One region of the Nonomuraea composti genome, then DNA from elsewhere that is predicted to be linked to it. Evidence: riboswitches for the same ligand, from Rfam matches in the RefSeq annotation. Region 1 holds a riboswitch; each other region holds the start of a gene.
The links. Region 1 has a riboswitch for thiamine pyrophosphate ahead of HCN51_RS51745 (FAD-dependent oxidoreductase). Riboswitches for the same ligand answer to the same signal wherever they lie in the genome.
Positions count from the first base shown of each region.

Region 2: linked by a shared signal. The riboswitch ahead of HCN51_RS32080 (purine-cytosine permease family protein) and the one ahead of HCN51_RS51745 (FAD-dependent oxidoreductase) in region 1 are both predicted to bind thiamine pyrophosphate.
Region 3: linked by a shared signal. The riboswitch ahead of thiC (phosphomethylpyrimidine synthase ThiC) and the one ahead of HCN51_RS51745 (FAD-dependent oxidoreductase) in region 1 are both predicted to bind thiamine pyrophosphate.

Region 1 is NZ_JAATEP010000074.1:1,356-11,436, reverse strand. Features, by position in the region: gene HCN51_RS51780 (polyprenyl synthetase family protein) at 1-998, shown strand, start outside; gene HCN51_RS51775 (glycerate kinase) at 1,264-2,421, shown strand; gene allB (allantoinase AllB) at 2,418-3,731, shown strand; gene alc (allantoicase) at 3,728-4,672, shown strand; gene pknB (Stk1 family PASTA domain-containing Ser/Thr kinase) at 4,682-6,670, opposite strand; gene HCN51_RS51755 (thiazole synthase) at 6,797-7,552, opposite strand; gene thiS (sulfur carrier protein ThiS) at 7,545-7,745, opposite strand; gene HCN51_RS51745 (FAD-dependent oxidoreductase) at 7,742-8,947, opposite strand; TPP riboswitch at 8,937-9,054, opposite strand; gene HCN51_RS51740 (NAD(P)/FAD-dependent oxidoreductase) at 9,107-10,081, shown strand, end outside.
Region 2 is NZ_JAATEP010000026.1:79,889-89,969, forward strand. Features, by position in the region: gene HCN51_RS32045 (response regulator transcription factor) at 1-545, opposite strand, end outside; gene HCN51_RS32050 (hypothetical protein) at 640-813, shown strand; gene HCN51_RS32055 (DUF6412 domain-containing protein) at 820-1,017, shown strand; gene HCN51_RS32060 (YidC/Oxa1 family membrane protein insertase) at 1,102-1,749, shown strand; gene HCN51_RS32065 (ATP-binding protein) at 1,750-2,181, opposite strand; gene HCN51_RS32070 (ATP-binding protein) at 2,324-4,192, opposite strand; gene HCN51_RS32075 (methylated-DNA--[protein]-cysteine S-methyltransferase) at 4,287-4,865, shown strand; gene HCN51_RS32080 (purine-cytosine permease family protein) at 4,825-6,141, opposite strand; TPP riboswitch at 6,132-6,244, opposite strand; gene HCN51_RS32085 (rhodanese-like domain-containing protein) at 6,299-6,622, opposite strand; gene HCN51_RS32090 (winged helix-turn-helix transcriptional regulator) at 6,619-7,008, opposite strand; gene HCN51_RS32095 (MFS transporter) at 7,132-8,526, shown strand; gene HCN51_RS32100 (Fpg/Nei family DNA glycosylase) at 8,519-9,397, opposite strand; gene HCN51_RS32105 (TenA family protein) at 9,443-10,048, opposite strand; gene HCN51_RS32110 (GOLPH3/VPS74 family protein) at 10,073-10,081, shown strand, end outside.
Region 3 is NZ_JAATEP010000004.1:167,857-177,937, forward strand. Features, by position in the region: gene HCN51_RS08130 (YbaK/EbsC family protein) at 59-613, shown strand; gene HCN51_RS08135 (cellulose binding domain-containing protein) at 600-1,649, opposite strand; gene HCN51_RS08140 (universal stress protein) at 1,831-2,661, opposite strand; gene HCN51_RS08145 (hypothetical protein) at 2,658-3,008, opposite strand; TPP riboswitch at 3,100-3,212, shown strand; gene thiC (phosphomethylpyrimidine synthase ThiC) at 3,205-4,749, shown strand; gene HCN51_RS08155 (hypothetical protein) at 4,874-5,185, shown strand; gene HCN51_RS08160 (SDR family oxidoreductase) at 5,182-6,033, opposite strand; gene HCN51_RS08165 (glycine betaine ABC transporter substrate-binding protein) at 6,073-7,032, opposite strand; gene HCN51_RS08170 (ABC transporter permease) at 7,029-7,805, opposite strand; gene HCN51_RS08175 (ABC transporter ATP-binding protein) at 7,802-8,977, opposite strand; gene HCN51_RS08180 (ABC transporter permease) at 8,970-9,617, opposite strand; gene HCN51_RS08185 (SDR family oxidoreductase) at 9,681-10,081, opposite strand, start outside.

The sequences.
Region 1 (10,081 bases):
AGCGGAAACTGCCCTCGGGCGGCGACCCCGAGTTCGCGCCGCTGCGCACGGCCGCCGACGAGCTGCTGTCCGGCGGCAAGCGGCTGCGCCCGGCGTTCTGCTACTGGGGCTGGCGCGGCGCCGGCGGCACCGACGAGCCCGGCGTCTTCACCGCCGCCGCCTCCCTGGAGCTGCTCCAGGCCAGCGCGCTCGTGCACGACGACGTGATGGACAAGAGCGACCTGCGCCGGGGCATGCCGTCCGCGCACCGCCGCTTCCAGGCCATGCACGAGAAGTCCGGCTGGCACGGCTCGGCCGAGCAGTTCGGCGAAGGCGCGGCCATCCTGCTCGGCAACCTGCTCCTCATCTGGTCCGGCGAGATGTGGCGCACCAGCGGCCTGCCCCGCGAAGCCCTCGACGCCGCCCAGCCCGTCCACGACCACATGCGCAGCGAGCTCATGTGCGGCCAGTACCTCGACCTGCTGGAGCAGGCCCACGGCGAGAACACCTTCGAGTCCGCGCTGCGGGTGGCGCTGTTCAAGAGCGGCAAGTACTCGGTGGAGCAGCCGCTCAGGCTCGGCCTCGCCCTCGCCGCCCGCGAGCTCACGCCCTGGATGGACGAGCTGTGCACCGGCTACGGGCGGCGCGTGGGGATCGCCTTCCAGCTCCGCGACGACATCCTCGGCGTCTTCGGCGACCCCGCCCAGACCGGCAAACCCGCCGGCGACGACCTGCGGGAAGGCAAGCGCACCATGCTCGTCGCCCGCACCCTCGCCGCCGCCTCCCCCGCCGACGCCGACACGGTCCGCCTCCTCCTGGGGGATCCGGGCCTGGACGAGGCCGGCGTCGCCACGCTCCGGCGGATCATCGAGGACACGGGGGCCTTGCAGGAGTGCGAGGACCTGATCGGCGACTACCTGAGCCAGGCCCTGTCGGCCCTGGAGTCGTCCCCGGTCACCCCTGAGGCCCGCAAGGCGCTCACCGAGCTCGCCATCGCCGCCACCTCCCGCAAAACCTGACCTGCCCTGAGGCGGTGCCGGGCAGGCGCCGGGCGGGAAGTCATGCGTCATGCCGCGGCACGGCCCGGGTCGACGCAGGCGACGGCCGGGATGCGGGCGCGGGGATCGTTAACCGGCCTGTTGCCTGCTCGCAATGGAGGGGCGGGTACCGGCATGGTTCCCTATGGCAGCCCAATGTCAGGATGATGAGTCACGCCTTCCTGCCCGCTCGCACCGGGCAGGAAGGCGTGTCTGGACATTGTTCATCATCAGGTGGGAGTTCGTAGTGGTTCAGCATGTTCTGGTCGCCCCCGACAAGTTCAAGGGGTCGCTGACGGCTGCCGAGGTCTGCTCCCGGGTGTCGGCCGGGCTGGGCGTGCCCACGGTGGAGCTCCCGGTCGCCGACGGCGGCGACGGCACCGTGGACGCCGCCGTGGCCTGCGGCTTCGAGCGGGTCACGATCGACGTCACCGGGCCGACCGGCGAGCGGGTCGCCGCCTCGTACGCCTGGCAGCCCGCCGGCACGGCCGTGGTCGAGCTGGCGGAGGCGTCCGGCCTGCGGCGGCTGCCCGGCGGGCGCGAGCCGCTGACCGCGACCAGTTACGGCACCGGCGAGCTGATCGCCGACGCCGTGCGCCGCGGCGCCAAGCGGGTGGTGCTCGGGCTGGGCGGCAGCGCCTGCACCGACGGCGGCGCCGGCATGGCCCAGGCGCTCGGCGCCCGCCTGCTGGACGCCGAGGGCCGCGACCTGCCGAGGGGTGGCGCGGCGCTCAAGGAGCTGGCCCGCATCGACATGTCGGGCTTCATCGAGGTCTCCGGCGTCGAGTTCGTGGTCGCCAGCGACGTGGACAACCCGCTGCTCGGCCCGCACGGCGCCGCCGCCGTCTACGGCCCGCAGAAGGGCGCGACCCCCGACGACGTCAGGACGCTGGAGGCGGCGCTGGCCCGGCTGGCCGCCGTCGCCACCGCCACGCACGGGCTGATGGGCGCGGTCGAGCACGACGACGTCGTGCGCGCCATGGGCGTCGCGGGGGCGCCGGGCGCGGGCGCGGCCGGCGGGGTCGGGTTCGCGGCGCTGGCGTTCCTGCACGCCGAGATCAGGCCCGGCATCGACTACCTGCTCGACCTGCTCGGGTTCGGCGAGCTGGTCAAGGGGGCGCGCCTGGTGATCACCGGCGAGGGGTCGCTGGATGAGCAGTCGCTGCGCGGCAAGGCCCCCGTCGGCGTCGCCCAGGCCGCGGCCAGGGCCGGCGTGCCCGTGGTGGCCGTCTGCGGGCGGCGCACGCTCGCCGACGCCGAGCTGAAGGCCGCCGGCATCGAGGCCGCCTATGCCCTGACCGACCTGGAGCCCGACCCGGCCCGCTGCATGGCGGAGGCCGGGCCGCTGCTCGAGCGCCTCGCCGCCCGGATCGCCGCCGACCGCCGGCTGGGGGGCGATGGATGACCCCGTTCGATCTCGTCGTCAGGTCGCGCAGGACCGTCACGCCCGAGGGCGAGCGCGCCGCCGCCGTCGCCGTGCGCGGCGAGAGGATCGCCGCCCTGTACGACTACGCCGCCCCCCTGCCCGCGGCCGAGGAGGTGGACCTGCGCGACCTGGCGCTCCTGCCGGGCCTGGTCGACACGCACGTCCACGTCAACGAGCCCGGCCGTACGCACTGGGAGGGCTTCGACTCCGCCACCAGGGCGGCGGCGGCCGGCGGCGTCACCACGATCGTGGACATGCCGCTCAACTCCCTGCCGCCCACCGTCTCCTGCGACGCGCTCGACGCCAAGCTGCGGGCCGCGGAGGGGCAGTGTCACGTGGACGTCGCGTTCTGGGGCGGGGCCGTCCCCGGCAACGTCAAGGACCTGGCGCCGCTGCACGGGCGCGGGGTGCGCGGGTTCAAGTGCTTCATGTCGCCGTCGGGCGTGGAGGAGTTCCCGCCGCTGGCCGACGGTGAGCTGCGGCTCGCCCTGGAGGAGGTCGCCGGGTTCGGCGGGCTGGTGATCGTGCACGCGGAGGACCCGGAGCTGCTGGCCGAGCCGGAAGGACCCGGCTACGCCGCGTTCCTGGCGTCGCGGCCCGGCGCCTCCGAGCGCAGCGCCGTCGCCCGGCTCGTGCGGCTGGCGGAGGAGACCGGCTGCCGGGTGCACGTCCTGCACGTCTCCAGCGCCGAATGCCTCGACGTGCTGGAGGCGGCGCAGGCGCGCGGCGTGCCGGTCTCCGCCGAGACGTGCCCCCACTACCTGACGCTGGCGGCCGAGCAGGTGCCCGAGGGCGGCACCGCGTACAAGTGCTGCCCGCCGATCCGCTCGGAGTCCAACCGCGACCTGCTGTGGGACGGGCTGCGGCGCGGCGTGCTGAGCTGCGTCGTCTCCGACCACTCGCCCTCCACGGCCGACCTCAAGGTGCCCGACTTCGCCGCCGCCTGGGGCGGCATCTCCTCGCTCCAGCTCGGGCTGACGGCGGTCTGGACGGAGGCCGCCCGCCGCGGGCACGGGCTGGCGGACGTGGCCCGCTGGATGTCGGCCGCCCCCGCCGCCCTGGCGGGCCTCCCCGGCAAGGGCGGCATCATGGCCGGGAACGACGCCGACCTCGTGGCGTTCGACCCCGCCGCCGACACCCTCGTGGACGCCGCCCGCCTCCACCACAGGCACCCCGTCACCCCGTACCACGGCCGCACGCTCAAGGGGGCCGTCCTGACCACCTGGCTGCGCGGCCGTCCGGTGGACGGGCGGCCGCACGGACGACCGATGCTGGAGGCCCGCGCATGAGTCCTTTCACCCGGCTGCCCGACCTGGCCCTGCGCACGCTCGGCGGCTCGGTCCTGGCCGCCAGCGACGAGTCGTTCGCCGAGAAGGAGAGCCTCATCAGGCCCGGCAGGCCCGGCTTCCGGCCCGGGACGTTCGGCAGCAAGGGGCAGGTCTACGACGGCTGGGAGACCCGGCGCCGGCGCGCGCCGGGGCACGACTGGGCGCTGGTGCGGCTCGGCATCCCCGGCGTGATCCGCGGGGTCGTGATCGACACGGCCTGGTTCAAGGGCAACTACCCCACCCACGCCTCCGTGGAGGCCGCCTGCGTCGAGGGGCACCCGTCGCCGGCGGAGGTGCTGGCGGCGCCCTGGACGGAGGTCGTGCCGCTGTCGAAGCTCACCGGCGACGCCGAGCATCCCTTCGACGTCCACGACGAGGGCCGCTACACCCACGTACGGCTGAACATCCACCCCGACGGAGGCGTCGCCCGGCTCCGCGTGCACGGCGAGGCCCGCCCCGACCTCAGCATTTACGACGGCCTCGGGCTCGACCTGGCCGCGCTCGCCAACGGCGGGCTCGTCACCGCCTGCTCCGACGAGTTCTACTCCGCGCCCAGCAACGTGCTCGCGCCCGGCCTGGCCCGGCACCAGGCGGAGGGCTGGGAGACCGCGCGGCGGCGCGACGGCGGCAACGACTGGCTCGTCATCCGGCTCGCCGGGCGCGGCGTCGTCAGGCTCGCCGAGATCGACACCACGAACCTGCTGTTCAACGCGCCCGCCGCGGTGACGCTGACGGGCCTCGACGGGGACCGCGAGATCGAGCTCCTGCCGAGGACCCGCCTGCAGCCCGACACGCCGCACCGCTTCCGGCTCGGGCGCGAGGAGCCGGTCACGCACGTCCGCGTGGACATCCACCCGGACGGCGGCCTGGCCAGGGTCCGCCTCCACGGACACCTGGCCTGAACACTCCTCCTACTGCCAGAGGTAGACGAGGCTGCCCGCGGGCCGCTCGCTGTTGGGCAGCGGCCGCTGGTACTGCACCACGCCGCCGCCGCCCAGCCGCTGCACCCGCACCTGGAACCCCAGGGCCTCCAGCTCGGCCTTCGCGTCGTTGACGTTCTTGCCGATCACCCCGGGCACCAGGGCGAACTGCTCGTCGTCGCGCGCCTCGCCGTGCCTGCGGAAGAAGTCCCAGATGTCGCTCTGGCAGCGCGACACCGTCACCATGACCTGCGCGCCCTTGTCGACCTCGGCCTTGGCCTTGGGCGCCTGCGCGATGACCGTGCACGGCTCGGCGTCGTCGTCGACCTCGTTGACCTGCACCTGGAAGCCCTGGCGGGTCAGGAACTCGGCCGCCTGGTCCTTCGGCATCCCGCCCACGTCGGGCATGGTGAGCCCGGCGCTGACGTAGATGACGACCTTGGTGCCCTCCTTGAGCTTCTCGCCCGCCTGCGGCGAGGTGCGGATCACCTTGTCGCGCTCGACGTCGGGGTTGGCCAGCCGCTTGACGCCGCCGACGTTCAGCCCGGCCTTGGCGATCTCGGCGCGGGCCTCGTTGGCGGTCTTGCCCTCGACGTTGGGCACCACGATGCGCTTGGGGCCGAGCGAGAGCACCACGGTGATCGTGGAGCCCTTCTCCAGCTCGACGTTCGCGGCCGGGTCGGTGCTGAGGACCAGGCCCTCGGCCACCTTCTCGTCGTACTGGCCGTCGGCCTTGCGCACCAGCAGCCCGGCGCCCGCGAGGTTCTTCTCCGCCACGGCGAGGTTCTGGCCGATCAGGTCGGGCACCTTGACGTACTCGGGCTGGGCGAAGTACCACCCCGTCACCCCGACCGCCGCCACCATCGCGACGGCCAGCGCCACCAGGAACCAGTTGGGGCGGAACCCGCGCCGCCGCTCCGGAGCCTCCGCCCGCGGCTGGACCAGCGTGTGCGCGGGCGCTGGCTGCGGCATCGACGCCGCGCCGGAGTGCGCGCCGTGCGGCGGCGCGGCCATGCCAGGTCCGGGGCCGGGGCCGGGGTAGGCGCCCTGCGGCAGCGCCATCGTCGCGTGGGGCGCGGCGAGCGGCTGCGAGTGCGACATCACCGGGCCGGTGCCCGGCGGGATCGTCGTGCGCGGCAGCATGCGGTGCGCGTCGACCGCGGCCACCAGCATCGCCGTCGCGTCGGCGGGCCGGTGCTCGGGCTCGCGCGCGGTCGCGCTCGCCACCAGCGTGTCGACCAGCGGCGGCACCTCCGGCGCCACCGACGACGGCGCCGGCACCGTGTCGTGGACGTGCCGGTAGGCCACCGACATCGGGGTCTCCCCGTCGTACGGCTGCTGCCCCGTCACCAGCTCGAACAGCATGATGCCCGCGGCGTAGACGTCGCTGCGCACGTCGGCGGCGCCGGTGATGACCTGCTCCGGCGCCATGTAGCCGACCGTGCCGATCATCACGCCGGTACGGGTCTGGTTCGTCGCCTCGATCGCCTTGGCCAGGCCGAAGTCGACGACCTTGACCCGGCCGTCGTCGGTCATCAGGACGTTCTCGGGCTTGACGTCGCGGTGGACCATCCCGGCCTGGTGGGCGGCGCCGAGCGCGGCGAGCACCGGGATCATGATCTCGAGCGCCTCGCGGGCGGGCAGCCTGCCGCGCTCCCGCAGGATGTCGCGCAGGGTCCGGCCCGGGACGTACTCCATCGACAGGTAGACGACGTCGTTGTCGGTGCCCTGGTCGAAGACGTGCACCACGTTGGGGTGCGAGAGGCTGGCAACCGACTTGGCCTCGCCGATGAACCTTCTGACGAACGCAGGGTCCTCGGCGAGCGAGCGGTGCATGACCTTCAGCGCCACCGTCCGGTCGAGCCGGATGTCGAGCGCCAGGTAGACGGTCGCCATACCGCCCCGGGCGATCCGGCTCTCGATGCGGTAGCGCCCATCGAGGAGCCGCCCGACCAGGGGGTCCGCAGTCGTCGTATCCACCCCGCCGAGTTTACGGGCGTTTTGCCACCGGCATGGCCCTGGCGCCCGAAACCGATGCGGAGACGTTCTCCACGGAACGTCCCCGCCCGGTCGCGCAGCGGCATCGGCCCTGAAGGCGCGCCGCTGTCAAGGGGCCATCGGGGACGACGCCTCGGCGTAGCGGCGGCGCGGGATGCGGCCCGCCTGCCGGGCCAGCCGCCCGGCCGTCACGGCCGCCTTCATGGCCGCCGCCATGAGGTCGGGCCGCTGTGCCCGGGTGACCGCCGTGGCCAGCAGGACGGCGTCGCAGCCCAGCTCCATCGCCAGCGCGGCGTCGCTGGCCGTGCCGATGCCCGCGTCGAGGATGACCGGCACCGAGGCGGCCTCCACGATGAGCTCGATGTTGTGCGGGTTGCGGATGCCGAGCCCCGAGCCGATCGGCGCCCCCAGGGGCATCACGGCGGCGCAGCCGGCCTGCTCCAGCCGCCGCGCCAGCGCCGGGTCGTCGCCGATGTACGGCAGCACCACGAACCCCTCGGCCACCAGCCGCTCGGCCGCGTCGAACGTCTCGATCGGGTCGGGCAGCAGCGTCCGCTCGTCGGCGATGACCTCCAGCTTGACCCAGTCGGTGCCCAGCGCCTCCCTGGCCAGCCGGGCCGTCAGCACGGCCTCGCCCGCGGTGAAGCAGCCCGCCGTGTTCGGCAGCACCTTGATGTCGCGCTGGCGCAGCACGTCGAGGACGGAGCCGCGGGTGCCGGGGTCGAGCCGGCGCATCGCCACCGTGGTCAGCTCGGTGCCCGACGCGACCAGCGCCTGGTCGAGCACCTCCAGCGAGGGCGCGCCGCCGGTGCCCATGATGAGCCGGGAGGAGAACTTCTCCCCGGCGATGATCAGATCATCCACCTTGCACCGCCGTCAGCACCTCCACGCGGTCACGGTCGCGCAGCGCCGTCGTCTCCCAGGCGCCGCGCGTGACCACCTCGTCGTTCACGGCCACGGCCACTCCGGTGGTGGCCGAGGTCAGCGTGTGTACGGCCTGGGCCACGGTCATGCCGTCGGCCACCTCGTGGGTAGAGCCGTTGATCACAACAATCATGAAATTTCCCGAAATCTCCCTGGCGCGCACAGCGCCGCCAGCTCGCTCTCCTCACCCAGCAGGATCGCGGTCGTGAGCGGGGCCAGCAGGACGCCGCCCCGGTGATGCCCCGTCGCGTACGCCAGCCCCGGCGTCCCGCTCGGGCCGATCAGCGGAAGGTTGTCCGGAGTGCCCGGACGCAGCCCCGCCACCACGTCGGCGACCTCCAGCTCGGTGACGCCCGGCACCAGCTCCCTGGCGTCCCGCAGCAGCTCGTAGAGCCCGCCCGCCGTCACCTTCGTGTCGAAGCCCATCTCCTCCTGCGTGGCCCCGACCACGAGCTCGCCGTCGCCCCGGGGGACCAGGTAGACGGGCGAGCCGTGCACGGTGCCGCGTACACACCGGCTGAGCAGCGGCCGCGGCGAGCGCAACCGCATGATCTGCCCCTTGACCGGCCGCACCGGCACCTCGGCCAGCTCCGAGCTCCACGCCCCGGCCGCCACCACGACCCGCTCACCCCGCACCTCACCCCGCGCCTCGCCGGGCACCTCTCCCGGGCCGTGCTCGGGCTCGTGCTCGTGCTCGGGCTCGTGCTCGGGCTCCTGATCGGAGGACGGCGGGGCGAGGCGTACCCCCGCGACCCTTCCGCCCTCGTACAGGAGCCCGGTCGCGCGCGCCCGCACCACGGGGACGCCCAGCCGCTCCAGCGCGGCCAGCAGGGCCGCCGTCACGCGGCGCGGGTCCACCCACGCGTCGCCCGGCGCGAGCAGGCCGCCGCGCACGGACGGGGCCAGCATGGGCTCCAGGCGGCGGCACTCACGGCCGGTGAGCCGCTCGACCGGCAGCCCCAGCTTCTCCATGTACGCGGCCAGCTCGCCCAGCGCGGCCATGTCATCGGCCCCGAACGCGACGTCCAGGGTCCCGTCGGCCCGCAGATCCAGCGCCCGCGCCTCGGCCCGCGCCACGCCGCCCTCTGCCGTGAAGCCCGCGTCGGCGGCCAGCTCGGCGGCGAAGGCGGGCCAGCGCCGCAGCGAGGCCACCCCCAGCCGCAGCAACGGCCCCTCGGTGTAGGTCACCTCGCTGACCGGCGCGAGCATCCCCGCCGCCGCGTACGAGGCCCCCTTGCCGGGAGCCGGATCCACCACGGTGACGGGCCGCCCCTCGCGCGCCATCCGCCAGGCCACCGAGAGCCCGACGACCCCGCCACCCACGATCACATCCACCTGCGCTCCCTTCGCCGGCATGATCCGGATCAGGTGTCTTGCGGTCGAAGGCCCGTGAAAGCCTTCCTCTCAGCCCGGTGAACGGCCGGACTCCCGCGCGTCTTACCCGAACAGCCTACGGCCTCGGTGCGACGCCCGGGCACGCCCCCCGTTATGGTCATGAGCGTGAACCATGTCGTGGTGGTGGGAGCCGGCCTGGCCGGAGTGCGTACGGTGGAGGCCCTGCGCGGGCGCGGCTTCACCGGCCGGATCACGCTGATCGGCGAGGAGCGCCATCGGCCCTATGACCGTCCGCCGCTGTCCAAGGCGGTGCTGAAGGGCGAGGCCGACACCAGCTACGTCGACACCGACCTCGACGCTCTCGGCGTCGAGTTCTGGGCGGGCGTCGCCGCCAAGTCGCTGCGTCCCGGCGTCGTGGAGACCACCGAGGGCGAGGTCCCCTACGACGGCCTCGTGATCTCCACCGGCGCCGACCCGATCCGGCTGCCCGGCGACGGCCCGCAGCACGTCCTGCGCACCATCGACGACGCCCACGAGCTGCGCGCCGTGCTCGTCCCCGGCGCCCGCGTCGCGATCATCGGCGCCGGCTGGATCGGCGCCGAGGTCGCCACCGCCGCCCGCCGCGCCGGCTGCGAGGTCACGGTCATCGAGAGCGCCTCCACGCCGCTGTCGACCGCCGTCGGCACCGAGATCGGCGGGCGCACCCTGCCCTGGTACGACGGCCTCGACCTGCGGCTCGGCGTCATGGTCGACTCCGTCGACGAGGGCGGCGTGCGGCTGGTCGGCGGCGAGTTCGTCGACGCGCACGTCGTCGTCACCGGCATCGGCGTCCGCCCCGCCGTCGAATGGCTCGCCGACGCCGACATCGACCTGCACAACGGCGTCGTCACCGACGAGCACCTGCGCGCCTCGCTGCCCGGCGTCGTCGCCGTCGGCGACTGCGCCGCCTGGTGGTCGCGCCGCTGGCGCACCCGCCTGCGGGTCGAGCACTGGGACACCGCCCTCAACGCCCCCGAGGTCGCCGCCGCGACGCTGCTGGGCGAGGAGGCGGTGTACGACCCGGTGCCGTACTTCTGGTCCGAGCAGTTCGGGCACATGCTCCAGTACGCCGGCCACCACCCCGCGGGCGACCGG
Region 2 (10,081 bases), on a different contig from region 1:
TGGTTGAGCAGCGCCGACCGGCTGAATGCCTGCCGCGGGTTGCGCATGAGGTGGGCCAGCAGGTCGAACTCGCGGGCAGTCAGCAGCACCTCCTCGCCGCGCAGCCGTACCTCGTGGGCCCCGACGTCCACCACCAGGTCGCCGTCACGCAGGATGCCGGTGCCGCTGGTGACGGCCGCGCCGCGGGCCCGCCGCAGCACCGACTGCACGCGCAGCGCCAGCTCGCGCGGGCTGAACGGCTTGACGACGTAGTCGTCGGCGCCGGTCTCCAGCCCGACGACGCGGTCGATCTCCTCGCCGAGCGCGGTGAGCATGATCACCGGTACGGGCCAGCGCTCCCTGAGCTTCCTGCACACCTGGAGCCCGTCGATCTTGGGCAGCATCAGGTCGAGCACCATGAGGTCGGGCGGCCGGGCCAGCGCCCTGCGCAGCGCCTCGGCGCCGTCACCGACGCACTCGACCTCGTGCCCGTCACGCTCCAGATAGCGCGCCACGACCTCGGAGACGGTCGGATCGTCGTCGACCACCAGGATGCGTGTGTTCACGGTTTCACGGTACGGCCAGGGGGGCGGGGAGTGATGTACGCGTCATCGCTTCGTAAGGCTCGCGGATCATGGGCGCAGGACGTACGGTGGCCTCATGGGTAGAGTCGTGATGCTCGTCATAGGGACCTTGCTGGGTCTCTTCGTGCTGTTCAACTTCCTGCTGCCGATGCTGGCAGGCCTGATCAAGCTCGCTCTGATCATCGGCGTCATCGCGGTCCTCGTCTTCGTGGCGGTCGCCGTGGTGGGCAAGTCCTCCCGCTCGCACTGACCTTCGATGCAGTTCCTGTTCGATCCGTGGCTGGTGGGGATCACCATGGTGGCGATCCTGCTGCTGGCCACGTGGGCGGCCGCGCTGCTGCCCGCCCTCAGCGGGGAGCCGCCGAGCTTCCCGCTGTCCTACGCGCGCCGCACGGCCTTCCAGCGGCAGCGTGACCCCGACGCGGCCGGCCGGTCGCGGCCACGAGCGCCTTAGGCGTGCCCCGCTTTCACCTCACGTAAGCGGGGCTCTCTCATCCATGAGTGAGCCCGGATCTCCCCTTTCGAGGAAACAGGGCTCATGATCGATTCTCTTGTCACGTTCGTCATCGGCATGTCCGGCGGCAGTGCCGCGCTCGGGATCGTGCTGTTCACGCTGGCCGTACGGCTCCTGCTGCTCCCGCTGAACGTCCGCCAGGCCCGGACGATGAAGATCCGCGAAAGGCTCGCGCCGAAGCTGCGTGAGCTGCAGAAACGCCACGGGCGCAACCCCGAGCGGCTGTCGCGGGAGATGAACGCGCTGTACGCCAAGGAAGGCACGTCGCCGTTCGCCGGGTTCCTGCCGATGCTGGCGCAGCTGCCGTTCCTGTGGTTGATGTACCAGGTCGCCACGCACCCGACGGCGCTCGCCGGCCATCAGCTTTTCGGCGCACCGCTGGGGCAGCAGGTCGCCGGGGTGATCGCTAATTACGGTCTGGTCAGCGGACCATTTTTGGTCTTTGTCTTGGTCATCGCGCTGGTCGCAGCCGTGGCCTGGCTGTCAGCACGGCAAATGAAGATCGCGGAGGAGCAGCCGGAGCTGCTGAAGAAGATCATGCGGCTGCTGCCGTACGGCACCGTGCTGGCCACGCTCGTGCTGCCGCTGGCCGCCGCGCTCTACCTGCTCGTCTCGACGGCGTGGGCCGTCACCGAGCGGGCGGCGCTCAACAGGCGGCTGCAACCCGCCTAGCTAGCTGACCTCTCGCAGGGCCGCCACCTGCCCGTTCATCGACTGGCTCGGAGCGGGCAGGATGGCCCAGACGGTCGTGGTGTCACCGTCGTGCCTGACTCCCCAGCTCTCCGCCACATACTCCACGATGCCCAGCCCCCGGCCCCCGAGTGAGGACAGGGTCGGGCGGCCCGCCCGCGGCTCCGTGGCCGCACCCCCGTCGCTCACCGCCACTTCGATGTGATCGTCACTGCGCAGCCAGGCGACCCTCACCATGCCCGACGGCAGCGGATGCGCGTGCCGCAGCGCGTTGCTCAGCAACTCGCTCACCACCAGCACCGCATCGTCGATCGCGGCGGCAAAGACCCCGCTGTCCTGCAGGTCAGTGCTCAGACGCTGGCGGGCGACGGCAACGCTGGACGGCGCGTACGGCAGCAGCACCACGCTTGACACACCCACCTCCCCGTTACCTGTGCCCCCCGCGGGAACACTCCCCGGTACGACCGAAATGCCCCGTTACTCGATCCCAGAAACCGCATCTCGATCACAGCTTGTACACATTGGACGATAGATCAGCTCAACCGTGACCACCTCGTTACCGCATCGGTGTGTCGGATCGGATAGAGGAAGCACACCTGAGGACGAGCCGCATTCTGGTGCCCCCTCCCGGTCTCGGATGCGCGCTGACATCTCCCCCCTGTGCTCTGGCGAGGCTGCGGACGATGTAGAGCCCGAGCCCTACTCCACCAAACCGTCTCCGGTCGCCGCTGTCCACCTGGACGAACCGCTCAAAGATCCGCTCCCGGTCAGGCGGGGCGATACCGACTCCCTCATCATCGACCACGACGACCACGTTCTCCTCCTCCGGCCAGGCTCCCACGCTGATGAGCCCGCCCCTGGGCGAATACTTGAAGGCGTTCTCCAGCAGCTGGCCGAGGATGATATCGGTGGCCAGCGCGTCGCCCAGCACGTACGGCAGCCCCTCGGCCAGCTCCACCTCCACCCGGTGCCGGTCCGACAAGGAGGGCAACCCAAGTGTGGCCCCTTCGATCCGCTCGGCCAGGTCGAACTCCTCGATCCGCACCTTCAGCTCGTCCGCGCCCGCCCTGGCCCCCAGCAGCAAGTGGTCCATCAGCTCGCCCAGCGACCTGGCCCGCTCGGCGATCGTGTGCACGGCGGCGCGGCGCTCGGGGTCGCTCATCTTGTCCCAGCGCGAGTCGAGCGTGCTGGCGAACCCCCGCACGATCGTGATCGGCGTGCGCAGCTCGTGGCTGGTCGTGGCCAGGAACAGGTCCTTGGCCTCCTCCAGCTCCTTGGCCGCGGTCACGTCGCGGAAGTCGACGACGACCTCGCCGGTCTCCTCGATCCGGGCGCTGACGACGTCCAGCCAGCGCCCGTTGTCGAGCTGGAAGGTGCCCTTCTCCCCGGCCGACGGCACGGGGAACGGCGGCGGCCCGCCGAGCACGGACTCGACGGGCAGCGCGGTCAGCCCGGCCGCCGCCGGGTTCCAGCGCACGACCCGGCCGTCCTCGTCGAGCACGGCGATGCCGTCGGCGCTGGCGTCGAACACCGCCCGCTCGTACGCCCGCTGCCGCACCGCCTCCTGGTAGGCCACCGCGTTGCCGACCGCGATGCCCGCGTGCCCGGCCAGCAGCTCCAGCAGCTCCAGCTCCAGGTGGCCCGGTGTGCTGTTGGCGAACAACGCGTAGAGCGCGCCGTACGGCCGCCCGCCCACAGCGGCCAGCCCCAGCGCGATCGTGTGCAGCCCGCTCAGCCGCGCCCACACAAGGTCGTCGAGACCGTGCGACTCCAGCAGCACGGTCTTGCCCGTCCGTAAAAGTTTGTCCACGAGGCTCGTACGCAGCTCGGTGGTGGTGCCCCTGATCGAAGCGGGCAACTGGTACGTACTGACCAGCCGCAGCCGTTCCCCCTCGATGAGCACGAAACCGCCCGCGTCGGCGCCGGTCAGCTCGGTGAGGCTGGCCGAGATCCGGTCCAGCACCGCCGACAGCTCCAGCTCGGAGTTGATGTCGCCCACGACGTCGGTGAGCCGGCGCACGAGCCTGGCCCGGCGCGCCACCCGCTCCCTGGCCACGTGGTCGGCCAGCGCCGGATGGTAGACGCACACGTAGCCGCCCACGGCGCTGCCCAGGCGCAGTGCGCTGATGTCCACCCGCAGGTCGAGCAGGGTGCCGTTGCTGTGCAGGCGCCTGGTGCGCAGCGACACGGGCTCGCCCGTGCGCACCCGCTCCAGGGCGGCGGTGTGCTCGGTGGTCAGCTCGTCCGGCACGATGGGCGCCCTGCGCCCGATCACCTCGTCCGCGCTCCAGCCGAACACCCGCTCCGCCGCGGCGTTCCACACCAGCACGCTCTGATCCCGGTCGAGCGCCACGACGGCGTTGGGCGAGCTGGCGAGCGCCGCGCGAGCGATCTCATCGTCACTACCGGCCCATTCGTCCCCCACTACTCCATAGTGCACGTGGTGCGGTGGGTGCGTCGGGAGATCCGTCCGATACGCTGCGGTCACGGTGATTCCCGGCGGTGGGAGGGTGCGAGGCATGTCGAGCAACGATCTCGATGCCCTGTTGCGGGTGACCTCCAGCACCTATCGGGGCGAGACCCCGCCCGACATCGCCTTCGGCACCTACGACGGCGCCGTGGGCAGGCTGGTGCTGGCCGTCACCGGCAAGGGCATCGCGGCGTGCAGCTTCGAGGCAGAGAACGACGTGTACGAGCTGGTCAGCCGGCACGTGGGCACGTTCATCGGGCCCGACGCCAGGCGGCTCGACCCGGTGCGCAGAGAGCTCGACGCGTACTTCTCGGGGCGGCTGCGCACGTTCGCCACACCGGTGGACCTGGCGCTGGCCACGCCGTTCGCGCGCACGGTGCTGCAGAAGACCATGGCCGTCCCCTACGGCACCACCACGACCTTGGAGCGCATCGGCGAGAGCATCGGCCGGCCGCGCGCGCTGCGCGCCATCGGCAACGCCCTCGCCTCCAACCCCGTCTGCGTGATCGTGCCCTGCCACCGGGTGGTGCGCGAGGACGGCGCGCTCGGCGACTACGCGGGCGGGCAGCACGCCAAGCAGCACCTGCTCAACGTCGAACGGAAGGCCTCCGCACCAGCAGGCCGATGAGCAGCGTGACCACGGCGGCCACCAGCGCGCCGCCCAGCGCCCCGTTCATCCACACCTGCCGGGTGAAGCCGATGGCCTCGCGCGCGCCCGCCCAGAACGCGTCCCACGCCGCGATCGTCGGCGTCGAGGTCGTCAGCCAGTAGGCCGCGAAGCCCAGCGCCCACGGCACCAGCATCGACCAGCGCGACGGCGCCCACTCCTCGGTGTTCCAGCGCCGGGCGCCGCCGAGCAGGAAGTAGTCCACGGCCAGCACCGCGAACATCGGCACGAACACCGCGCCGATCACGCCCAGGAACGCGCCGTACGAGGTCACGTCCACGAGCAGGGCGATCACGACGGTGAGCACGCCGATGGCGACGGAGAAGACCCGGCGGTCCACGCGGGGCATCAGGTTCTGCAGCGAGACCGTGGTGGAGTAGACGTTGGCGAACGACTGGTCGGTCTCGCGCAGCACGAGGATCGCGAAGAACAACGCGCCCAGCGGCACCGCGACGAACGTGCCGAACACGGAGTCGGCGTCGCCCGCCAGCGCCACCGCGTACACGCCGAGCCCCAGGCAGGCCACCTGGGCCAGCGTGTAGCCGCCGACGACCCCGGTGAAGGCGGCGCCGGTGGAGCGCGAGTGCCGGGCGAAGTCGGCCGCCATCGGCACCCACGAGACCGACAGCGCGATCACGTAGTCGACCGCGGCGGGGAAGGCCGTCCACGAGCCGCCCTCCTGCGGCGGCGCCTCCCGCAGGAAGAACCAGGCGAACCAGACCAGCGCGACGATCACCCCGACGGTCACGTACCGGCGCAGCACCCGGATCGACCCGAGCGGCCAGATCGTCAGCGCCGTGGTCAGCACCCCCGCCACGATCACCCACACCGCGTACGGCACGGGGAAGATCGTGCCCGCGGCGGTGGCGATCACCCACAGCTCGAACGCGCCCCAGCCGAGCATCTGCACGATGTTCAGCACCGTCGGCACGTACGAGATCCGGGCCCCGAACAGCCCGCGCAGCAGCACCATCGCCGGCTGCCCCGTCTGCGTGCCCGGCACCGCCGACAGGCCCACCATGGCCGTGCCGATCAGGCTGCCGACCACGGTGGCCACGAGCGCCGCCGCGAGGCTCAGCGGGGCGTTGCCCAGCGGGTCGACCAGGAACATCGCCCCGGAGAAGCCGAGGAGGCTGACGCCGAGGTTCGCCCAGAGCGCGCCCTGGTCGAGCACGCCCAGCGTCTTCGGCGGCCGCCCTTCGAGTGTCAGCGGAACTTCGTCGGCGACATGCGACATCGCACACTCCCTACGCCGGCATTACCCGGACAGGTTCAGGCGGTCGGCAGCAGCGGTATCTGCCCTCTCAGCCTGGTTGCCCCAAGCTCCCGCGACGATCTGTAGTTTGTGCCCTCATCATGCCTCAATGACGGCAGAACCACCATAGTGGGCGAGTTCAGGCGACGTACGGCGGCTGTCCCGTTTCGCTGACCATCGGCCGGCGGGCGGACTCCCACGCCTGCATGCCGCCGCCCACGTTGATCGCCTCGCGCCCGAGCTGGTTGAGCCAGGCCGCCACGTTCATGGACCGGCCGCCCACCCGGCAGACGACGTAGACGGGACGGTCGCTCGGCACCTCGTCCACCCGGCCCTGGATCTGGGTCATGGGGATGTGGACGGCCTCAGGCGCGTGGCCGGCCAGCCATTCGTCCTGCTCGCGGACGTCGAGCAGGTAGGCGTCTGCGGGAACGGCGGTGGCCTCGATCTCGGGAACGGTCATGTCTCCATCATCTCGCGCCTGGCATCGTAGGACGCACGGGCCGCGATGATCTCCTCCTGGTGCTGCTCGGTCCACGTCACCAGCGACTTGATGGTCTGGTGCAGCGTCCGGCCGAGCGGCGTCAGCTCGTAGTCCACGCGTGGCGGCACGACCGGGTGCACGGTGCGGCTGACCAGGCCGTCGCGTTCGAGCTGGCGCAGCGTGACGCTGAGCATGCGCTGGCTGATGCCGTCGATCTCGCGGCGGAGCTGGGTGAAGCGCAGGCTCTGGCAGTCGAGCAGGGCGATGACCAGCAGCGACCACTTGTCGGCGATGCGGTCGAGTATCTGGCGGACCTCGCAGTCTTCACGCACGTCCCACTGGCGCACGTCGTAGTCGTCGTCCACGGTGCCTTCGCAGTAACCGAGTGATTGAGAAGTGCCTTCTTCCACGACAAATCATGCTGGCGCATGATGTGGGGCGGTTACAAGAGAGAACCGAATGCCTATTCGTAACCGGGGGTCTTTGTCATGCCTGTGCCCACCCGATCCTGGGGTGTCCTGATCGTGTTGTGCGGTGCCATCTTCCTTGAGGGCATCGACGTCGCCATGCTGAACGTCGCGCTCCCGTCCATCCGGGCCGACCTGGGGTTGTCCACCGGCATGCTGAGCGGGGTCGTGAGCGCGTACGTGCTGGGTTACGGCGGTTTCATGTTGCTCGGCGGGCGGGCGGCCGACCTGCTGGGGCGGCGGCGGATGTTCCTGCTCTGGCTGGTGGTGTTCCTGCTCTTCTCAGGGCTGGGCGGCTTCGCTGAGGAGGGGTGGGTGCTGCTGGTGGCCAGGTTCGTCACGGGGGTGGCCGCCGCGTTCATGACGCCCGCCGGCCTGTCCCTCATCACCACGAACTTTCCGGAGGGCCCGCAGCGCAACCGGGCCCTGCTGATCTACGCGGGCACCGCCGCCGGCGGCTTCGCGCTCGGTCTCGTGATCGGCGGGCTGCTGGCCGCGATGGGCTGGCGCTGGGTGTTCTTCGCGCCCGTCCTGCTGGCGCTGGCCATCCTGGTCGCCGCCGTCCCCCTGATCAAGGACCGGGGCGACCGCGCGGAGGGGAGCTTCGACGTGGCGGGCGCGATCACCATCACGGGGGCGATGATCCTGCTCGTCTACGGCGTCGTACGCCTGGAGCACCCCTCCGACGGCCCGCTCCTGACCGTGGGGGCCTTCGCCGCCGGCCTGGCCCTGCTCGCGCTCTTCGTCGCCGTCGAGCGCCGCTCCGCCAGCCCGCTCGTCCGCCTCGGGATCCTGCGCTCGGGCCCGCTGGTCCGCGCGAACGTCATGGCCGCGCTGCTCACGGCCTCCTTCTTCGGCTTCCAGTTCCTGGTCACGCTCTACCTCCAGGAGCTGCGCGGCTGGTCCACCGTCCAGACGGGCCTGGCCCTGCTGGCCGCCGCCGCGGACGTGGTGCTGGCCCCCACGCTCACACCCTGGCTGGTCAACCGGTACGGCAACGCCAAGGTCGTGCTCGGCGGCCTGCTGTCGGGCCTGCTGGCCTACGCGTTGTTCCTCGGCGTGGGCCTGGACTGGACGTACGCGGCCATGCTGCCGTCGATGCTGCTGATCGGCCTGATGTTCGCCTTCGTCTACGGCCCGCTGACGATCGTGGCCACGGACGGCATCGCCGAGCACGAGCAGGGCCTGGCGGGCGGCCTGATCAACTCCTCGTTCCAGTTCGGGGCGGCCCTGGGCCTGTCGATGGTGACCGCCGTGAACGTGGCCGCCCTCGGCGGCGCCACGGACGCCGGCGCCGGGCTGGAGGCGATGCGCACGGCCCTGGTGGTGCCCGTCACGGCCACGCTGCTGGCCGCCGTCATCGCGGTCGCGGGCCTGCGCACGCGCGTACGGGAAAGGGCTCTCAGCACTATTTGAGCAGCTTGGACAGGCGGCGGTCGGCCAGCGGCTTGCCGCCTGTCTGGCAGGTGGGGCAGTACTGCAGCGAGGAGTCGGCGAACGAGACCTCCCTGATCGTGTCGCCGCACACGTCGCAGGGCTGCCCCGCGCGGTTGTGCACGCGCAGGCCCGACTTCTTCTCCGCCTTGAGGTCTTTGGCCGCCAGCCCGTGCGCCCGCTCGACGGCGTCGCGCAGCGTGGTGACGATGGCCTCGTGCAGGTCGGCGATCTGCGCGTCGGTCAGCGTGGCGGCGATCTTGAACGGGGACATCTTCGCGGCGTGCAGCACCTCGTCGGAGTAGGCGTTGCCGATGCCCGCGATCACCTTCTGGTCGCGCAGCAGCCCCTTGATCTGGGTGCGGTTGCCGCCGATGATCCGCTTGAGCGCGTCGACCGTGAAGCCCTCGGCGAGCGGGTCGGGGCCGAGCGCGGCAATGCCCGGCACTTCGTCCGGATTTTTCGTGACATAGACGGCGAGGCGCTTCTGCGTCCCCGCCTCCGTCAGCTCGAACCCCGGCGCCGGCCCCTCGTCATCGGGCGCCAGCCGCACGCGCACCGCCAGCGGCCCCTTGCCCGGACGCACCGGCTTGGCGCCGGACAGGTCGTCACGCCAGCGCAGCCACCCGGCGCGGGCCAGGTGGATCACCAGGTGCAGGCCGTCGCAGTCGAGGTCGAGGAACTTGCCGTGCCTGGCCACGCCCGTGACGGTCAGCCCGCCGAGCGCGGTGACCGGCGGGTCGAACGTCTTGAGCGCCTGGATGGCGACCACGTCGACCCCCAGGATCGTGCGGCCCACCGCCCGCTCGCGCAGGAAGTGGGTGAGCGACTCCACTTCGGGAAGTTCGGGCATGCCACCAGGGTACGTGCCACTCCCCGGTGTCCACGTTCGCCGGGCTCAGGGTACGTCCCAGAACGCCAGCTCGTGCATCATCCCCTCGGTGAACAGCTCCTCCGCCCGGTCAGGATCGGGCCCCGCCTCGTCGATCATCTGCCCGATCCGCGCGGTCAGCGCCGCGAACCCCGGATCCGCGTACGTGTCCACCCACGCCCGATAGCGCGGCTCCTTCGGCGGGTTCTCCGCCAGGATCCGCCCGAGGTTGGAATATCCCCACATGCACGGGTACAGCGCCGCCAGCCCCTCCGCGTACGAGGCCGCCGACTCCAGCAGGAACGCCGTGTACGCCGCGCACGCCGGCCCCTTCACCGCCCCCTCCAGGTCGGCCCCGAACTCCGCCGACATCGACCGGTGCAGGCTCAGCTCGTCGTGAAAGGTCGTGTGCGCCAGGTCCACCAGGTCGCCCAGATGCCCGTCGGGCGCCTGCCAGGCCAGCCGGGCGAAGACGCGCACGTAGTCCAGCAGGAACAGGTAGTCCTGCTCCAGCCACGACCGGAACACCGCCTCCGGCAGGTCCCCGCGCCCGATGCCCCGCACCGTGGCGTGGCCGAGCTGCGCCTGGAGCAGCGGGTGCCCGATCGCGTGCAATCTCGCCGAAATGCTCATGGCTGGGAGATTAGTGTTCACGGCATGACGGTG
Region 3 (10,081 bases), on a different contig from region 1:
AAGGTGTTCTACCAGCGCGACGAGGATCGGATCGCCGCGGCGAAGGAGCTGTTGAGCAGTGACTGGTGAGCCACAGCCGTACGCGGCCTACGAGCGGCTGATCGCCGACCTGGACGCCGCGAAGGCCCGGTACCGGCTGATCGAGCACGCGCCCGAGGGCCGGACCGAGCAGGTCAGCGCATTGCGCGGGAACGCGGTGGCGCAGGCGGCGAAGTGCCTGATCGTGATGGTCAAGGTCGGCAAGAAGCAGTCCCGGTACGTGCTGGCGGTCGTGCCGGGTGACGCGCGGCTCGATCTGCAGGCGGTCAAGGCGCTGCTCGGCGGCACGTACGTGGCCTTCGCCGCCACCGAGAAGGCCGAGGAGCTGGCGGGCAGCGTGACGGGGACGGTGCTGCCGTTCAGCTACGACCCCCGGCTCGAGCTGGTCGCAGACCCCTCCTTGCTGGACCAGCCCGAGCTGTTCTTCAACGCCGGCAGGCTCGATCGCTCCGTGGCGCTCAACACTGAGGACTATGTCCGGCTGGCGTCCCCACGGGTGGCGCCCATCACGAGCGATCCGGCCGCCACCAGTGATCCCTCCGTTACGGGTGGTCAGGTGGTTACGAGCAGGTAGGCGTGGGAGCGGTGTTGGTGCCGGTCCAGGAGGCCAGGAAGCCGAACGTGGTCGAGGCCCCGGGCGCGAGCGACCCGTTCCACGTCGCGTTCCGTACGGTCACCGAGGAGCCGCTCGCGCTCAGCGTCCCGCCCCAGAGCTGGGTGATCTGCTGACCGTCGGCGAACGTCCACGTCACCGTCCACGAGGAGCGCGGCGTGCTACTGGTGTTGGTGACGGTGACCTCGCCCTGGAAGCCGCCCTGCCACTGCCCGGTGCTCTTGTACGTGGCGGTGCAGCCGCCGGGCGGCGGGGGCGTGATGGTGGTGGTGACGGTGGGCGTGGCGGTGTTGCCGAGGGCGTCCACCAGGGCCGGGTACCACTTGTCGGACATCTTCTGGTCGCCGGCGGCGTTCGGGTGCACCCCGTCGTAGGTGTCGGTGCTGGTGCTGAAGCCGGTCCACTGGTCCACGACGGTGATGGGTGACTGGAGGGTGGAGGTGGCGGCGGCCCAGGCGGGGATGGCGTTGTTGAAGTTGACGGCGCGCTGGGCGCAGTCGGCGCAGGTGGACGGGTTCATCGGGATGATCTTGGCGACGAGGATCTTCATGTTGGGGTTGCTGGCCCGCATCTGGCCCACGAGTGTCGTGAACGCGCTGAGGATCGTCGCCGGCGCGATGTTGCTCCACACGTCGTTGGTGCCGAAGTGCATCAGGACGATGTCGGGCTTGGTGGCGGAGAGCCAGCCGGGCAGCAGGCCCTGGTTGGCGACGTTGGTGGCGAGGTAGCCGCCGTGTCCCTCGTTGTCGCCGTCGTAGGAGACCCCGCAGCCCTGCGGCGGCAGGGTGCCGACGAAGTCGATGTTGGTGTGGCCGGTGCTCTGGAGGCGGTTCCAGAGCAGGGCCCGCCAGCAGCCGGGGGAGCCGGTGATGGAGTCGCCCAGGGGCATGATCTTGATGGGGGCGGCGCTCGCCGTGGCCGTGGCCGCGAATAACACCGCCGCCGCCAGCGCCACCAGCGCCGTCACTACCGAGACGATCGTGGTCCTGCTGCGCATCGTGCGCTTTTCCGTCCGTACGCCTGCACGAAACATCGTGTGCTCTCCCGTCCGTACGCCTGTGCGAAACGTAGGAGCGGCGGCAGCTCCCGAGCCTGCGCGAATCGTAGGATCGCGGGAGCGGGCCCGGGAAGCACGACGATCATGGCGGGGTGCTGACCTGGGCGGACGGATGTAACTTTCAGCGGCGCACGACCGCCAGCGGGCACGGCGCGTGGTGCAGGAGCGCCTGGCTGATGGAGCCGATGAGCATGCCCGCGAGCTGCCCGTGCCCCCTGGACCCGACCACCAGCAGGTCGGCGCGCGCGGACGCCTCCTTGAGCACTTCCACCGGGTGCCCGTGCACGACCTCGGCCACCACGTGCACCCCGGGGTGCCGCTCCCGGTGCCCGGCCAGCGACTCTTTCAGCGCACGCAGCGTGTCCTGCTCGCTCTCGCGGGAGGCGGGCTCGAAGCCGCCGGGCTGGGGCCAGGCCCATGCGCGGACGACGCGGAGCCGGGCGCCGCGCAGCTCGGCCTCGGTGAAGGCGAAGTCGAGGGCCCGCCCGGCGCCGGGTGAGCCGTCGGTGCCGGCCACGACCTCGCCGCGCGGCGACGGGGGCGGGTCGTGGATGAGCACGACGTCGGAGGGCGCGTGCGCGGCGACGCCGTACGCGACGGATCCGACCAGCAGGCCGCGCACGCCGCCGATGCCGCGGCTGCCCACCACCAGCAGCTCGGCCTCCTCGGACGCCTTGACCAGCGCCGAGCGGGGGTCGCCGGGGAGCAGCGCGCCGTCGAGGCGCACCTCGGGCCACACCCGGCGGGCGCGTTCGCAGGCGGCGGTGAGGACGGTCTCGGCGCCGTCGCGCATCCACTGGGCCACCTCGGCGTAGCGGACGGCGCCCTCGCACACCCACTTCGGCACGGCGTGCGCGACGGTCAGCGGCGCCTGCCTGAGCCGGGCCTCGGCGGCGGCCCAGCCGGCGGCCTCCAGCCCGGTACGGGAGCCGTCCACCCCTACGACGATCATGACAGCGCGTAACACTCGACCTCGGCACGGCGGAACGGCAGCCCCTGTGCCTCGGAGTCGCGGGCGCACCTGCGCTCGGACCTGCTGAGCTTGAGCGTGCCGCAGACGGTGACGCCGGAGTAGGTGCGGCAGTCGAGCCCCGGGTCGGTCCTGCCGACGCGGTACATGCGCTTGACGGCCGCCCGGCACTTCGCCTTCCCCGTGTCGGAGTAGCGGCACTGGGCGATCAGAGTGTCGTACTGTTCCTGGCTGACTTCGTGCCGATCCATGCCGTCCCCGGCGGCGGCGGTGGCGCCGGACGCGGCCAGCACGACGATGAGTCCTGCGACAGCGGCGAATCTCTTCATGTTTCCCCTGATGGGGACCGTACCGCTGACGGCGATCGCCAAACCTGCGCGGCGCGGGTTTCGGGCGGGCCGGGGCGTGGGTACGATCACCGCCGACCAACGCGGGAGCCCGGTGGAGACCGGGCTGAGAGGACGGCTGACAGCCGCCGACCGCCAGAACCTGCTCCGGATAATGCCGGCGAAGGGAGTTTGCGCGATGACGAGCGCGCGTTTTTCCAAGGTTTACCAAGGTGAGCTGCGGGTGCCGATGCGCGAGGTGCGCCTGTCGAACGGCTCGTCGGTGACGCTGTACGACACCTCGGGCCCGTACACCGACCCCGCCTACGAGCCGGACCCGCGGCGGGGCCTGCCGCGCCGGCGCGAGGAGTGGGTGCGGGAGCGGGCGCGGGCGGGTCACCCGGTCACGCAGGTGGGCTGCGCCCGGCGCGGGCTGGTGACCAGGGAGATGGAGTTCGTCGCGGTGCGCGAGGGCGTCACCCCCGAGTTCGTCCGCCAGGAGGTGGCCGCCGGCCGGGCCATCATCCCCGCGAACGTCAACCACCCGGAGTCCGAGCCGATGATCATCGGCCGCGAGTTCCTCGTGAAGATCAACGCCAACATCGGCAACTCGGCCGTCACCTCCTCCATCGAGGAGGAGGTCGAGAAGATGACGTGGGCGACGCGCTGGGGCGCCGACACGATCATGGATCTGTCCACCGGCGCCGACATCCACGAGACCCGGGAGTGGATCCTGCGCAACTCGCCCGTCCCGGTCGGCACGGTGCCGATCTACCAGGCGCTGGAGAAGGTGAAGGGCCGGCCGGAGCTGCTGTCGTGGGAGGTCTACCGCGACACGCTGATCGAGCAGTGCGAGCAGGGCGTCGACTACGTGACCGTGCACGCGGGCGTGCGGTTGGCGCACGTGCCGCTGACCGCCGGGCGGAAGACGGGCATCGTCTCGCGGGGCGGCTCGATCATGGCCGCCTGGTGCCTGGCGCACCACCGCGAGAGCTTCCTGTACGAGAACTTCGCCGAGATGTGCGAGATCCTGGCCCGCTACGACGTGTCGTACTCGCTGGGCGACGGGCTGCGCCCCGGCTCGATCGCCGACGCCAACGACGAGGCCCAGTTCGCGGAGCTGCGCACGCTGGGCGAGCTGACGGCGATCGCGCGCGAGCACGACGTCCAGGTGATGATCGAGGGGCCGGGCCACGTGCCCATGCACAAGATCAAGGAGAACGTCGACCTGCAGCGCGAGCTCTGCGACGACGCCCCGTTCTACACGCTCGGCCCCCTCGTGACGGACATCGCGCCCGGCTACGACCACATCACCTCGGGCATCGGGGCCGCCATGATCGGCTGGTACGGCACGGCCATGCTCTGCTACGTCACCCCCAAGGAGCATCTGGGCCTGCCCGACAAGGACGACGTCAAGACCGGCGTGATCACGTACAAGATCGCCGCTCATGCGGCGGACCTGGCCAAGGGGCATCCGCGCGCGCAGGCGTGGGACGACGCGCTGTCGGACGCGCGCTTCGAGTTCCGCTGGGAGGACCAGTTCGACCTGTCGCTCGACCCTGAGACGGCGCGCTCGTTCCACGACGAGACGCTGCCGGCCGCGCCCGCGAAGACCGCGCACTTCTGCTCGATGTGCGGCCCCAAGTTCTGCTCGATGCGGATCAGCCACGAGATCAGGGACGCGGGGTACGCGGAGAAGGCGGCCGAGTTCCGGCGGCTCGGGGGCACGATCTACGTGGAGTGACGCATTGTCCAATGTCCAAACCCGCAGGTCTGGACATTGATGACGGGGATTGCCGCTCTTCTGGTGGCAACGTGACAGTGAGCCCGGCCGGGGCTTCCACGACCACCAGAAGAGAGGATCTTTCGTGTCGATCAGAACTCGCGCGGCGGTCGTCGCCGCCGCGTCCGCCGTCGTCGCAGGGCTCGCCGCCACGCCGGCCTCCGCCGACGTCCACCGGGGGGTGGCCGGGTGCTTCGCCTGGTCCTGGGGCGACGGGAACACCTCGGTGACCGTCTACTGGCACAACCGGTGCACGACCAAGCACAAGATCACCATCAAGTACAGCCTGAGCTGGACGTACAAGACCTACACGGCCACCGTCGGCGGCGACGGCAAGGGGCACAAGAAGTTCCAGACCGCCTCGATCGTGTCCATCAAGGACGCGGGCCGCGCCTAACCCGGCAGCGTCTCCCCGCCGATCGGGGCCAGCACCTCGCCCGTGTAATACGACGAGAGCCGGTTCGAGGCGAAGAACACGTACGACGGGGCGATCTCGTCCGGGTCGGCGGCCCGCCCCATCGGCACCTGCTTGCCGAACTGCTCCACCTTCTCCTGCGGCATGGTCGCCGGGATCAGCGGCGTCCACACCGGTCCGGGCGCGACGGCGTTGACCCGGATGCCGCGCTCGACCAGGTTCTGGGCCATGGAGTAGGTGAAGGCGTTGATGGCGCCCTTGGTGGCGGCGTAGTCGATCAGCGTCTTGTTGCCGCGCAGGCCGTTGATCGACGAGGTGTTCACGATGGCCGCGCCCTCCCGCAGGTGCGGGAGCGCGGCCTTCGTGACGCGGTAGTAGCTGTGGATGTTGACCGCGAACGTGTGCTCCCACTGCTCGTCGTCCAGCTCCTCCAGGCCGTCCACCGGCGCCTGGTAGGCCACGTTGTTCACCAGCACGTCCAGGCCGCCCAGCTCGGAGACCGCCTGCTCGACGACGGAGACGCAGTGCGCGCGGTCGGCCAGGTCGCCGGGCAGCAGCACGCAGCGCCGCCCGGTCTCCTCGACCAGCTTGCGGGTGTGCGCGGCGTCCTCGTGCTCGGTCAGGTACGCGATCGCGACGTCCGCGCCCTCCTTGGCGAACGCCACCGCGACCGCCCGGCCGATGCCCGAGTCGCCGCCGGTGATCAGCGCCTTCTTGCCGCTGAGCAGGTCGCGCCCGACGTAGTCGCGCATCTCGTCGCGCGGCTCGGGCGCCATCTCGCCGGTGTGGCCGGGGTAGGGCTGGTTCTGGGGTGGTGGTGTTTGCGACATGCCAGCGGCCTGCCCTTCATCGGGTATGGCTAACGCCAGCTATGTCACGAATCCTTGTGATCTGAGCCAGTCGCGGGCCACCAGGACGGGCACGTCGCCGTCCACGTCCACCTGCGCGTTGAGGCCGCGCATCACCTCGTCGGTGAGCTTCGCGGAGATGGGCGCGAAGAGCTTGGCGATCTCCGGGTGGGCGTCGGCGAGCTGCCGCCGCATCGTCACGGACACGTTGTAGAGCGGGAAGAAGTGCCGGTCGTCCTCCAGCACGACCAGGTCGAGCGCCTTGATCCGGCCGTCGGTCGTGCTGATCAGGCCCATCGCGCACTGGCCGCTGGAGATCGCGTTGTAGAGGATGCCCACCGACACCCGGCGCACGCCGGCGCGAGGGACGTCCGCGCCGTACGTCAGGCCGTAGCCGCGCAGCATGCCGAGGAAGCCGTCGTCGCGGCCGAAGGTCTCGTGGTCGACGCAGAACGTGCGCCGCGCGACAGGGATCTTCGTCAGGTCGGAGATCCTCGTCAGGCCGTACCGCTGCGCCGTGGTGCGTTTCAGGCCGATCGCGTACGTGTTGTTCAGCGGGGCCGGCGGCAGCCAGACGATGCCGTTCGTGCGCAGGTCGAGGTCGCGCACGGCCGCGTACTGCCGTTGCGCGTCGGGGATGGGGGTCTCCTGGCCCAGGTACGTGATCCAGCCCGTGCCCGTGTACTCCCACATGAGGTCGGCGTCGCCCCTGGTCAGCGAGGCGCGGGCGTTGACGCTGCCCTGCACGTTCGTCTGGTCGGCCACGTCCGCGCCGGCGGCGGTGAGGGCGAGCACCGCGATCTTGCCGAGCACGAGCTGCTCCGTGAACTCCTTCGACGTCACCCTGACCCGCACGCCGTCGAGCGCGGGCACCGGGCGGATGCTGCCCGGCTCGACCGGCGGCACGAACGACGACGCGGGCCGCAGCCCGCACGCGGCGACCGCACCTGTGACGAGCAGCAGCGCCACCAGCGCTCTCACGTCAGGCCCTTCGGTGACAGGTAGCGCTGCGCGAGGCCGCCCAGCCAGTCGATGATCAGCGCCAGCACCGCGATCAGCACGCAGCCCGTGATCAGGACCAGGTTGCGTTGCGTGCTCACCCCCGTCGTGATCAGGTCGCCGAGCCCGCCGGAGCCGATGAACGCCGCGATGCCGGCCGTGCCCACGTTCAGCACCAGCGTCGTGCGCACCCCCGAGAGGATCACCGGCGCCGCCATCGGCAGCTCCACCTTGAACAGCACCCCGGCCGCCGACATGCCGATGCCCCGGCCGGCGTCCACCAGGCGCGGGTCCACCTGCTCGATCCCCACCATCGTGTTACGCAGCGTCGGCAGCAGGCTGTAGGCGAACAACGCGACCACCGCCGTCCAGAACCCGATGGTGAACAGCACCGCCAGCAGCACCACCAGGCCCACCGCCGGGGTGGCCTGGCCCAGGTTCACCAGCGACAGCACGACCGGCGTCGCCCTGCGCAGCGCCCGCCGGGTCAGCAGCACGCCCAGCGGCAGCGCCACGACCAGCACCAGCACCGTCGAGAAGAACACCAGCTCGACGTGCTCCCACGTGCGCCTGACGAGGAACGCCAGGTTCAGCGAGCCGCGCTCGATGCCGTCGAGCGGCACGGCCTGCGTGTAGCCGACCATCGCCGCCGCCACGGCCAGGTAGCACAGCGGCGGCAGGATCACGTGCCACGACCGCCCGATGCGCGGCTCCGGCGTGGTCTCCTCCTTGGCCGCCGCGCTCTCGACCGTCACGGGGCCTCGCCCCTGCGCAGGCGGCGCTCCCGCTCGCGGGCCTTGATGGACTGGATCGCGTTCTGGACCGTGCCCAGCGACAGCGCCCCCGCGTACGCCCGCCGCCTGCCCAGCACCGGCAGGACGTCGGTGTCGGCGTTGAGCAGCGTCTCCAGGGCGTCCTGCAACGTCATCCGGTGAGCGATCGAGACCGTCACCGGCTCGCCCGCGTCGCCGACCGGGCCCTGGATGCCCTCCAGCTCGGCCTGGGCGATCCACCGCAGCGGGCGGCGCATGCCGTCGAGGATCAGCGCGTGGCCGCGGCCGTCCAGCTCGACCTCGCGCAGCAGGTCGCGCGCGTCCATGTCCTCGGAGGCGTACGGGATCCGGTCGAGCTCGATGTCGCCCACGTGGGTCAGGCGCAGCAGCCGCATCGAGGAGCCGCCGCCGAGGAACTGCTCGACGTGGTCACTGGCCGGGTTCGTCAGGATCTCGGCCGGTCGGGCGTACTGCACGACGTGGCCGGGACGCTGCATGATCGCGATGTGGTCGCCGATCTTGAGTGCCTCGTCCACGTCGTGCGTGACGAACACGATCGTCTTGGCCAGCTCCTCCTGGAGGCGCAGCAGCTCGTCCTGGATGCGCTCGCGGCTGATGGGGTCGAGCGCGCCGAACGGCTCGTCCATGAGCAGCACCGGCGGGTCGGCGGCCAGGGCCCTGGCCACGCCGATCCGCTGCTGCTGGCCGCCCGACAGGCGGCGCGGATAGCTGTTGCGGTACGTCTCCGGCTCCAGGCCGACCAGCGTGAGCAGCTCGTCCACCCGCTCGGCGATGCGCTTGCGGGGCCAGCCGAGCATCCTCGGCACCTGCGCGATGTTCGCCGCCACCGTCATGTGCGGGAACAGGCCGGCCTGCTGGATCACGTAGCCGATGTGCCGGCGCAGGCGGTCGGGGTCGATGTCGCGGGAGCTGCGGCCGCCGATGAGGATGTCGCCCGACGTCGGCTCGATCAGGCGGTTGATCATGCGCATGGTGGTCGTCTTGCCGCAGCCGGAAGGGCCGAGCAGGACCACGATCTCACCCGCCGGGATGTGCAGGTCCAGCTCCCGCACGGCCGGCTCGCCGCCGCCGGGGAACGCCTTGGTCACCTTGCGCAGCTCGATCGGCACGCCGCCGGCGGCCCCGTCAGCCATGCCTGAGCCCGGGAGTCGTCAGCCGGCCCAGCAGGACGAAGCAGCCGTCGAACAGCAGCGCCAGGATCGCCACCCCGATCGTGCCGGTCAGGGCGGAGTTGACCGCGTTCGCGCCGCCCAGCCGGGCCAGGCCCGAGAAGATCTGCTCGCCGAGACCCGGGCCCGAGACGTACGCGGCCACCGCGCCGATGCCCATCGCGAGCTGCGTGGCGACCCGGATGCCCGTCAGGATCACCGGCCAGGCAAGCGGCAGCTCCACCCGGGCCAGCGACCCGCGGCGGCTCATCCCGATGCCTCTGGCCGCGTCGACCAGCGTCGCGTCCACGCCGCGCAGGCCCACCACGGTGTTACGGATGATCGGCAGCAGCGCGTACAGGACGATCGCGGTCACGCTCGGCGCCACCCCCAGCCCCAGCGGGGGGATCAGCAGGCCGAGCATGGCCAGCGACGGGATCGTGAACAGCACCCCGGCGATCGACGTCGCGACCGCGGCCGGCCTGGGGCGGCGGTAGGTGGCCACGCCGACGAGCACGCCGAGGACGGCCGCCACCAGCACGCACTGGGCGACCATGCTGGCGTGCTGCACGGTCTCGAAGAGGATGAGGTCCCACCGGTCCTCGACGTACTCCCACAGGTTCATCCCCCGGAGACTTAACCCCGGCCGCTCACCTCAAACGCCTCACCCGTCACACGAACGCCGAGGTCAGGGCTCTAGTCCGGCGACGAAACCGGCCATCCCGGCCAGCCAGCGGTCCGGGTCCTCGGCCTTGCGGCGGGCGTACTCGGCGACCTCCGGATGCGGGAAGATGTGGAACCGCTCGGCCGCCAGGCCGTCGACCACCGCCGCCGCCACGTCGGCCGGGTCGAGGATCGCGCCCGACGCGCGCACCGCCCTGGCCGTCAGGTGATCGGTGCCGATGCCGTGCTCCAGCATCGCCGTCTGTACGCCCTGCGGGCACAGGACGCTGACCTTGATGCCCTTGGGGGCGTAGTGGATGGCCAGCCACTCGGCGAACGCGACCGCCGCCGCCTTCGTCACCGCGTACGGCGCGTCGCCCGGGCAGCTGATCAGGCCCGCGGCCGAGCACGTGTTGAGCAGGTAGC